Regions from separate parts of the Microbulbifer aestuariivivens genome, predicted to be linked through region 3. Evidence: predicted binding sites of a transcription regulator. Region 3 holds the regulator's gene; each other region holds the start of a gene.
The links. Region 3 encodes FNR, which switches genes on or off when oxygen is low (the NO sensors DNR and NnrR bind a similar motif). Its sites were predicted from a motif close to TTGATNNNNATCAA; they were not measured.

Region 1 (3,274 bases), on a different contig from region 3:
GGGTAGCACCAGCGCTTTGGCTTGAGGGAAAACTCCGGCGCGGCCAGCACATTCCACACCGGGTATTCGTCCTCCAGCCTGACGTAGCTGCCGTAGGCGCGCCCCACCGGCAGGCGCAGTTCGCCGGCGGCGTAGCCGCGAATCGACTGCACCAGTGCCAGCTGCTGCTGCAGCTTGGCGTCTGTGGCCGGGTCCGCCGCAATATTGTCGATGGGCTGCCGCGCCGCGAGAATGCGCATCTGGCCGCTGGCCGCCTGGGTGTAATAAGCGGCGGTTTCACAGCCCTGCAGCAATAACAGCAAGACGAGTAACACCGGCAGGCGCCAGTGCCCACAACCCGGTTTACGCCATTGGTCTTGCGTGCTGCTGCTATACACTTGATTGTCCATGCAGTGTTTTGATCAGTGTCCGGGAGGGCAGCGATGGAACCGGCAACCGCCGCCAGTGGGATGCCGCCTGTGGCCGCCGTGCTGACGGTGTTTGCGCTGGTGTTCGCCGCCATCGGCTGGCTGCGACTGCTGGCAGCGGGCTTCCGGCTGGGCACCCTGTTTGGCCTTATGGCCCTGTTGCTGCCGCCACTGGCGCTCCTTGGCCTCGCGCCGCGCTGGCGACAGTACCGGGACATCTACTATCTTGCACTGGGGGCGCTGGTTTTCATCAGCATAGCGGGATTTTTTTAGCTCCCCCGCGCTGCAAACACCTTAACCCCGGAAGATAACCCCCTGGAGCGCCCATGTCGCGCCGTGTTTTTGCCGCCACCCTGATCCTCACCGGCCAGCTCCTCAGTGGCTGCGGTGGCGGGCTCGAAATCGACACCGAGATTCGCAGCGTCAACTACGAGTGCGCCGACGGCACCCGGCTGCAGGTGAAATACGGCATACCGGAGAGCGGCCCATCCATGGCCGTAGTCACTTACGCAAACAAACTGATTCCGATGCATCAGGAACCATCGGCGTCGGGCGCCCTGTTCGTCGCCGACAAGGGCCACCCGGGCTACCGCTGGCACACCAAGGGCAAGTTCGGCATCTTACTGCTGCAGCAAAATGGCGAGGGCAGCTCCGAGATAATCCTGCAGGACTGCGAAAGCATTCCGCCAAATAAAACCGCAGCACCACAGCCCTGAAATGGGAGGGTCGCTTCAGGCCCACCGCGCTACTGCGCCCACGCCTGTTTCATCGAGGGTTGTCCGGCGGTGACAGAAGCGGGGCGGGATTGACTGGGCTGGACTGGGCTGGACTGGGCTGGACTGGGCTGGACTGGGCTGGGCTGGACTGGGATGGGATGGGCCGGGATGGGCTGGGATGGGCTGGGATGGGCTGGGATGGGCTGGGATGGGCTGGACAGTCCAGCCGGTCGATCTTGACCCGGCGGACGGGAATAGATTCAGCGAATTTCGCTATCTGCAGGAGACTTGATCCAGATCAGTATTGAAGGAAAGGCGCGCCATAAACTGCAAATCAGATAGCAGTCACTCCGCAAGTAAAAGGAGCCCATCATGGTAGCGTTAGTTGATCTCTTCACCAGCTTCTCTGGCCTGCTCAGCGTCGGCATTATCGCCTTTATTCTTGCCATGGGTGCCTATATGACCCGCATGGTGCTGCGCAAGATGGAAGAAGGTGCCTAAGAAGGTGCCTAAGGCCGCTGCGGCGACTTTAACCTCGGTAACTTTTCAACCTCGGTAGCCTTTCAACCTCGGCAGCCCTTTAACTTCAGTAACCCTTTGGCCTCAGCAACCACATTACCCCTGAGCGCTGTTGACACCTCTGATTGCCGTTAAAGGCTTTCAGAGGTTCTGAGGGCTTAAAGATGCTGAGGTTTTAAACTCTGAGGGTTTATAGGCTCTGAAGGTTTAAAGACCCTGAGAGTCATTGAGGATCATTGAGGGTCATTGAGGGTCATTGAGGGTCACTCAATGCCCTTTTTGCCCCAGCGGCCATCAAGCCGCTGGCCGGCACTGCCCGGGTCTCTGCCCGCCGCAACAAGGCGGCCACGCTGAGCCGTCCTGCATACCGCCAGTTCCCTGCCGGAGCGGCGGCTAGCCGTCCGCTTCCTCCTCTGCGGGTTTCCGCTTGATCCAGCGGCCGATCACGATACCCAGCTCGAACAGCAGCCACATGGGTACCGCCAGCAGTGACTGGGAGATCACGTCCGGCGGGGTCAGCAGCATCCCCAGCAGAAAGCAGCCGACGATCACGTAGGGGCGCTTTTCCGCCAGGGAATCCGCGTCCACCACGCCACTCCAGATCAGCAGCACCGTGGCAATGGGAATTTCGAAGGCGAAGCCGAAAGCAAAAAACAGTTTCAGCACCAGGTCCAGATAACTGCTGATATCCGGCAGCACCTGAATATCCGCGTGGGCGGAACTGACAAAAAAGTCGAACAGAATCGGGAAAACCACGTAGTAGGCAAACGCCATGCCCGAATAAAACAGCACCACGCTGGAAACCAGCACCGGCACCGCCAGGCGTTTTTCATTCTGGTACAGGCCCGGTGCGATAAAGGCCCAGGCCTGGTACAGCACGTAGGGAATACCGAGGAAAAACGCCAGAATAAAGGTGGTTTTAAACGGGGTGAAAAAGGGCGAGGTCACTTCCGTGGCGATCATGCCCGCCCCTTCGGCGAGGCGGTTCTGCAGCGGGTCGGCGACGAAATCATAGATTTCCGACGCGAACGGCACCATACACAGAAAAATCACCACCACCACCAGCAGGGTTCTGAGGATGCGATCGCGCAGTTCGATCAGGTGATCGATAAAGGGCTGATGCTTCTGCTCGCTCATGGGGATTTGTCTTCGTCCTGCTTTGAGCGAGGCTCATCTTTAAAGTGATCGGGGTGGTGCGGATTCAATGCCGGGTCGCCGTGATCGTGCAGGTGCTCCGGATATTCCGGGTCCTCCTGGTCATCTTCGTCTTCCGGCAAGTGCTCCTCGGTGCCTTTCAAACCCCGCTCATCCTCCGGCAGATAGTCCGATGCCTCGGCGCGGGAAATTGGTGGCTCTGCGGCAGGCTCGCCTTCGGTTTTGACACCGGTAGCAGGTGCCGCGCCGGGTTCGCGCAGGGACTCGCCGGTACCTGTGACCGATGCCTCCAGTTCCCGGCGGCTTTTCTCCAGCTCCCGGCGGCTTTCCTCGATCTCGCGCAGAATGCGCTCGTTGTGCAGCTCGCGGCGAATATCGTCCGCGCCCACTTCGCGCTCCAGCTCCTCGCGAGCACTGCTCAGTGTGCGCTTGAGGCCGGACCACCAGCGGGCGGTGGTGCGCACCGCATCCGGCAAT
Region 2 (3,274 bases), on a different contig from region 3:
TGTGTGTAATGCGTGTCGACACCATGGAACAGGCGATGGAGATCATCAACAACCACGAATACGGCAATGGCACCTGCATCTTTACCCGGGACGGCGAAGCCGCGCGCTACTTCGCCGATAACATTAAAGTCGGTATGGTGGGAATCAACGTGCCGTTACCGGTGCCGGTGGCTTACCACAGCTTCGGCGGCTGGAAGCAATCCCTGTTCGGGGATCTGCATGCCTATGGCCCCGACTCGGTGCGCTTCTACACCAAGCGCAAAACCATTACCCAGCGCTGGCCCGCCAGTGATGTGCGCGAAGGCGCCCAGTTCGCTTTTCCCAGCAATCGTTGAATCGCGGCCACTCACCTCATCGACTGCCTCGATGAACGGAGGTAGAAAAACCGGGTGAAAAGCGATCATTAACAGAGCGGATCAAGAGGGCTCGACAAGAAAAAAGGCGCCGAAGCGCCTTTTTTCTTGTCTGTGTTTCCATCCCTGGAAACGAGCGGGTTATCAGAACTTGTAACCCACACCGATAGTCCACACCCAGGGCTCGGGCTTAAACTCGGATCTGACCGCATTGTAGAAGTTGCGGGTTTCCTGCGGGTCACCCTGGGTCAAGCCTTCGACCGCATAGCTGAGTTGCGAATCCAGCTTGGTATCGTCGTAGCGCACAGCGGCGTTTACCAGCCAATTGCTCTCACGGCCGAGTACAACATCCACACCCACCTGGCCAGTCCAGGCCCAGCTATCACCGATGGTGAAACGGGCGGGACCAATGGCATCGGCATTGTCCGCCAGATACTCATTGATCAGTGCGCTGGTTTTTACACTGTCAAAGTCCGTATAGACAGTACCGACGCCGATATAGGGCTGAATCCAGGACTCCTTGCATACCGGGAACCAGTTCACGGTCAGCACTTGAGAGATTCTGTCCAGATCCTTGTTTTTAATCTTCTGGCTGAGGATTTCCTCGCCACCCTGATAAAAACGAATATCGTGGCTGTGGCTAGTCTCTCCGTCATACTGATACTCGATACCAAAGTGGTCAATCGGCATAAACATGGCACTGAACTGCCACGACCACTCGGAATCCACCTTGTATTTCAGCCCTTCAAACTCCGGGAAGATATCCGGGTTGCGAAGGTTGACTCTGGTGTCCTTCGGATCGACGAAGGCCGCACCCAGGCGTAACACGACTGTGCCGGCCTCATAGATAGGGGCCGGGCCCGAAGGCATGGGAGGCTCGTAACCGGAAGGTCCCGCCAATACCTGCTGCGCTCCAACCACGGTGGAAACAGCAAGAGCCAGAGGTGTCAGAATGCGCGTCATTTTCATCGGTAATACTCCATTGATATTCGGCAAATTGAACAGCAATTAACCCAATCTCCTTCAGCATAGACACGGAAAAATACGCTGTAGAAAAAATGACCAACCTCGCGGCACCACAGTGGAACTTTTACGCCTCATTGACGGTCTTTCATTTTTTTTGACGCAGAATTAATTTTTTTGGCGCCTTGATCCGCCAAATATTCAGGAATCAGAAAGGAAAAAAAGTCGCTCTTTTCATCCAAAATAAAGCCTCCACCGACAAGCGAAACTGCACTGGCCGCTGAAGAATGGCACCGACCTCTGTTCCCGCCCCCCTATAGAGCGATGGAAAAATCCATGAACTGTGGCGAGCCTGGGGCAACAGACCTGGGCACTGGCACCGCTGTGGAGAATCACACCGCCCGGTAGTGAGCGAAGCCGCGCTTTGCCGCATGCAAAGAAACGCTGCAGCCACGGGCCAACAAGCCCGCTGTGTTGCCTGCGCGGTAGCAATACAAGGTGAGATGGAAAGACATGCGCTGGAGCGACATATGACAGGAGAGCATGGGGGCGGCCGCAGCCTGAGAGAAAGCCCTGCTGAAGGGCTTCAGCTGTAATAAGAGCCGGCGGGCGGGGAGACTTAAAGCTGGCGAATCTGAGCGAAGCGTCAGGACTTCTTGCCGCCGCCCAGGCACTGAGGACTATCGGGAGCGCGCCCCTGCCACTCTCCGGGGCTGAAAAGATGCAAGGCCAGCGCGTGGACTGGACCTGCCATTTCTTCCGCCAGTACGCCGTAGACTTTCTGGTGACGCTGCACTTTGCGCAGTGGCGCAAACTGCTCGGAAACCAGCACCACCCGAAAATGCATTTCAGAGCCCGCGGGCACATTGTGCAGGTGGCTCTCACATTCCACCTCAATATGCTCGGGGGCAAACTCCGCCGAGAGTTTTTCTTCAATCTGTTTGGCAAGACTCATAGGGTTCTCTCTTACTGTCTTAGTGTCTTACTGTCTTACTGTCTTACTGTCTTACTGTCTTACTGTCTTACTGTCTTACTGTCTTACTGTCTTACTGCTGCCCACACCTGGCTTCATTACCTGCGGGCGCTAGCAAAATTACAATCAGGTCGTCGCGGATGAAGCGGCGCGCTTGCGTGCGGCAACGATGGTTTCGTAGGCCACTGTCACGCTCTTCATCTGGTCTTCCGCGTGGCGCAGGAATTCTTCCGGCAAACCCTTGGAGGCAATCTTGTCCGGGTGAAACTCCGCCGCCTTGCGGCGATAGGCCAGTTTTAATTCCCTGTCACTCACGTCTGCCGAACAACCCAATACGGCGTAGTGCTGCTCCAGAGTAATCGAAGAGCCGCCATGGCGGCGGTCAAACTCGCCCGCCATGGCGGCGAAAATGGATTCATGCAGCCCCAGATAAGACGGAATCTTTCGCAGAATCTCTTCTTCCGCGCGATGAAACTGGCCATCCGCATGGGCAACGGCAAATAACAGGCGATACACCACCTCGCGCATCGCCTGATTGCGAACCAGCTGGCTGTATTGCTGGGCATAGTCGTAAATGCTGTAGGAATCGCTCTTGGCATTCTGGAAGATACGGATGGCCTCCGCCCGCTCTTCGTCTCCAAGACGAAGGTTGTTGCGGATAAAGTCGTCAACCAGATCGATTTCCGCCCTGGAAACCTGCCCATCCGCCTTGGCCATTTTGGCCAGCATGGAAAACAGGGTGACGATAAAAACCGCCTGGGCACCATCGCGGTTGAGCTTGGCGGAAGCGCCCGCATTGCGCAGCCCGGAACCAAACGTGCTGCCGATCCAGGCGCCCAAGGCCGCGCCAATAGGCCCGCCGAAGACCATGCCAATACCGGCGCCGATACCCGCACCCAACCAGGACATTACCTCTCCTCCGGGCGACCGTTGGCGCCCCAGTAGACAAAAAACGCGGCCATGATACCACGCCGCTGAGAAGCTC
Region 3 (3,274 bases):
CAACGACGGTGACCTGCGGCGGCTGATCGAGGGGCTGGGAGAAACCTTTAATCTGGGCGGGGCGGGGCGCGAGCTGGGCGGGGCGGGGCGCGAGCTGGGCGGAGAGGGGCGCGAGTACAGTATCGAGGCAGACCCCCGCACCCTGGAACTGGAGAGTCTGTCGACCCTGCGTGAACTCGGCTTCAATCGCCTCAGCCTCGGCATTCAGGATTTTGACCTCACCGTGCAGCGGGCGATCAACCGCATCTGCACCGCCGGGCAGGTGCGGGAACTGACCGAGGAGGCCCGTCGCCAGGGCTTTGAATCCATTTCCTACGATCTGATTTACGGCCTGCCGCACCAGAATCTGGCCACCCTGCGCGGCACCATCGAACAGGTGATGGAGCTGGCTCCGGACCGCATCGCGCTGTATCACTACGCGCACCTGCCGGAACGCTTCAAATCCCAGCGCCTGATCGACACCGATGCGGTGCCGAACGCCCAGCAGAAGGTCGACATGCAGCTGGCCGCGGTGCAGGCTTTGGAAGAAGCCGGCTACGACTACCTGGGCATGGACCACTTCGCCCGCCGCGACGACAGCATGGCCCGGGCCGCCCGCGCCGGTGAGCTGCAGCGCAACTTTCAAGGTTACACGCTGATGCCGGCGGATGCGCTGGTGGGACTCGGGGCTTCGGCGATCAGCTACAGCGCCGACGGCTACTGGCAGAACCACCATCGCCTGAAGGACTACAACAGCGCGATCGCCGAGGGCGGTTCCGCGGTGTTCCGCGGCTGGCAGCTGTCCGCCGATGATCGCCTGCGCCAATACGTCATCATGGAATTGATGTGTCGGCTCAGTCTCGACAAGCGCGAGGTGGCCCGCCGCGCGGGTGTGCCCTTCGAGGAGTACTTTGCTCCCGAACGGTCACGGCTGGCGCCACTGGCCGCGGACGGCCTGATCGAAGAGGATCGCGAGCGCCTGTGGATCACGCCGCTGGGGCGCTGGTTTGTCCGCCATGTGGCGGCGGCATTCGATGCCTACCTGGCCCGTAGAGAAGAGGCTCCGCGCTATTCGAAAGTGATCTGATGGCCTGCGACAGTCACGCCGCGAGACGTTACAATGGCGTTTGTTGTACACCCACGGTCGATGGCGGGCCCATGAAAGATACGCTCTCAGCGGTAAATTGCGGAAACTGTTCGGTCAGGCGCCTGTGCCTGCCCGCCGACCTGTCCGCAGAAGAGATCGATCGACTGGAGGAAATCACCGGCAAGCGGCGGATGCTGCGGGCCGGGGAGACCCTCTACCGGGCCGGCGATCCTTTCGCCAACCTCTATGCCATCCGTTCCGGCAGCTTCAAGTCCACGGTCATCGCCACCGACGGCGACACCCAGGTCACGCACTTTGCACTGCCCGGTGAATTGCTGGGGCTGGACGCCTACAGTGGGCGCATGCACTCCACCTTCGCCGAGGCGCTGGAAGACAGCTCCGTGTGCGTTTTGCCCTTCGCCCAGCTGGAAAGCCTCGCCCAGGAAGTGCCGGCTCTGCAGCACCAGATTTACACGATTTTCTCCGAAGAGCTGAAAAAGGAAAACGAAGCGCTGCTGCTGCTCGGCAAGCGCTCGGCGGAAACGCGCATGGCTGCGCTGCTGATCAATATTTCCAGCCGCTATGCGCGCCGCGGTTATTCCGCCACCGCTTTTGTTTTGTCGATGCCGCGCACGGATATCGCCAATTATCTCGGCCTTACCGCCGAGACGGTCAGCCGCCTGCTGAGCAAGTTCCAGCGCGAAAAACTGATCGCTGTGCGCGGGCGCGAGGTGGAGATTCTCGATCTGATCGCCCTCAGCGAACTGGCCGGCACCCACTGCAGTTATGAGGATGCCGGCGGCTGAGACGGATTAGTTCTGGTTTGAATGCCAGCCTTCATTCAGGGCTGATGCCGGTGCGAGTGCCGGTGCGGGTGCCGGTTTAAGCCCCGAGATAAGCCTGTATCTAAGTCTGCATCTAAGCCCCGCTCTGCTCCCTCTCTTCTTTGTTGCCCTTGCTGTCTTCCGCAGCCACCAGCCACGCCAGTGCGTCATCACGGTCCTCGAAGTAACGGGTGTTGGCCGCGGTAAACCAGCCGGCCACCTTGGTCGCCAGCTGTTGCCAGCCCTCTGCACCGATCACGGCGATATGTGAAAACTCGCTGCCGTGCCAGAGCCCCAGTTTCAGGTCGTCCCAGGCTGCGCGCAGTTCCCAGCCACGCAGCTCGGTGACGTCCACCAGTGCTTTGACGCGCGGGTTGGGCACCGCCGCCAGCGCGCTGTCGAGCATGGGGGTGATGATCTCGTAGTCTTCGTGGGTCAGTTTGCCCTTCACCTTGAAATACAGGAAAAACTCACTGCCAGCGCGCTCAATGCCAATGGACAACCCGTGCTGATCGACACAGCTCATTGCCTATCCCTCCTTTCTCTATCTTTTTCTTGTCATTTTTTTTCATGCCCTCCATTGCGCTCCATTCCTTATCCATTTCTCGCCGCTTCCTGCTGCTTCCTGCTGTTTCTGTGTGTGGCGTATTCACCAGTGCGCCGCTGCATCATCGGCAGCGCTTCGTATATCAGGCGCTGGCCCGCAGCGGCTCATGCAGCCCGACAACATAGTCATGCAGTGATTCATAGAGTCGCTTGAGGTCCGGGCCAAACAATGGGTCCTGCTGGCGCTGCAGCTGTGCCTCCACCGCGGCCCAATCGTCGGCGCTCAACAGGGCGAAAAGCTGCGGAAAAATAGATTCGTTTTCGCGCTGCATATGATCGCGCTGTAACTGCAGGTACTCCTGAGTGGCGCTAAACAGCTGACCGCGCTCCACGGCGGCATCGTTGGCGATGGCATAGAAGAGAGCATTCATGTGCCGCGTGGCGCTGGTGATGGCTTGGTGCTCGCCCTGTATGGCTTCGATGATGTCGCGATCCGCCTCTGTGTGCAGCAGCAGGCGCTGCATGGCCAGATCTTCGATGGGGTGGTGCCAGCGGTCGGGATAGGTATTGATATAGTCGATCGCATCGAGAATCAGGCTGAGGGTTTCAGGCTCCCGCTCCCTGCGCGCGAGATCTTTTGTCAGCTGTTCCAGTGCGTCGAGCAGGCTCTGCATATTGCGATGGTCATCGCACAGTTGGCGGTATAAATAGTGCATTGCGATCCCCCTAGATGTCGCAGCAGATGATATAGAACCATTCTGCTGCGCCGACCTGGATATCCCTTGACCTGGATCAACTGTTCCCCAGACCGACGTCGTTCTCGTTAATTTCTTTGCCA

Region 1: a site for FNR is predicted at 1,412-1,425, ahead of ABEA58_RS12055 (DUF3149 domain-containing protein). Genes of this name have one in related genera too.
Region 2: a site for FNR is predicted at 1,336-1,349, ahead of ABEA58_RS12745 (OmpW/AlkL family protein). Genes of this name have one in related genera too.

What each region holds. Positions count from the first base shown of each region.
Region 1 covers NZ_BAABRT010000021.1:13,870-17,143, forward strand. Annotated here, with positions in the region: gene ABEA58_RS12040 (aminopeptidase) at 1-377, opposite strand, end outside; gene ABEA58_RS12045 (hypothetical protein) at 423-680, shown strand; gene ABEA58_RS12050 (MliC family protein) at 734-1,123, shown strand; gene ABEA58_RS12055 (DUF3149 domain-containing protein) at 1,496-1,624, shown strand; gene tatC (twin-arginine translocase subunit TatC) at 2,036-2,779, opposite strand; gene tatB (Sec-independent protein translocase protein TatB) at 2,776-3,274, opposite strand, start outside.
Region 2 covers NZ_BAABRT010000023.1:21,518-24,791, reverse strand. Annotated here, with positions in the region: gene ABEA58_RS12750 (CoA-acylating methylmalonate-semialdehyde dehydrogenase) at 1-335, shown strand, start outside; gene ABEA58_RS12745 (OmpW/AlkL family protein) at 498-1,322, opposite strand; gene ABEA58_RS12740 (BolA family protein) at 1,963-2,271, opposite strand; gene djlA (co-chaperone DjlA) at 2,416-3,198, opposite strand.
Region 3 covers NZ_BAABRT010000009.1:65,384-68,657, forward strand. Annotated here, with positions in the region: gene hemN (oxygen-independent coproporphyrinogen III oxidase) at 1-1,066, shown strand, start outside; gene fnr (fumarate/nitrate reduction transcriptional regulator Fnr) at 1,138-1,872, shown strand; gene ABEA58_RS07105 (SpoIIAA family protein) at 1,985-2,416, opposite strand; gene ABEA58_RS07110 (hemerythrin domain-containing protein) at 2,580-3,152, opposite strand.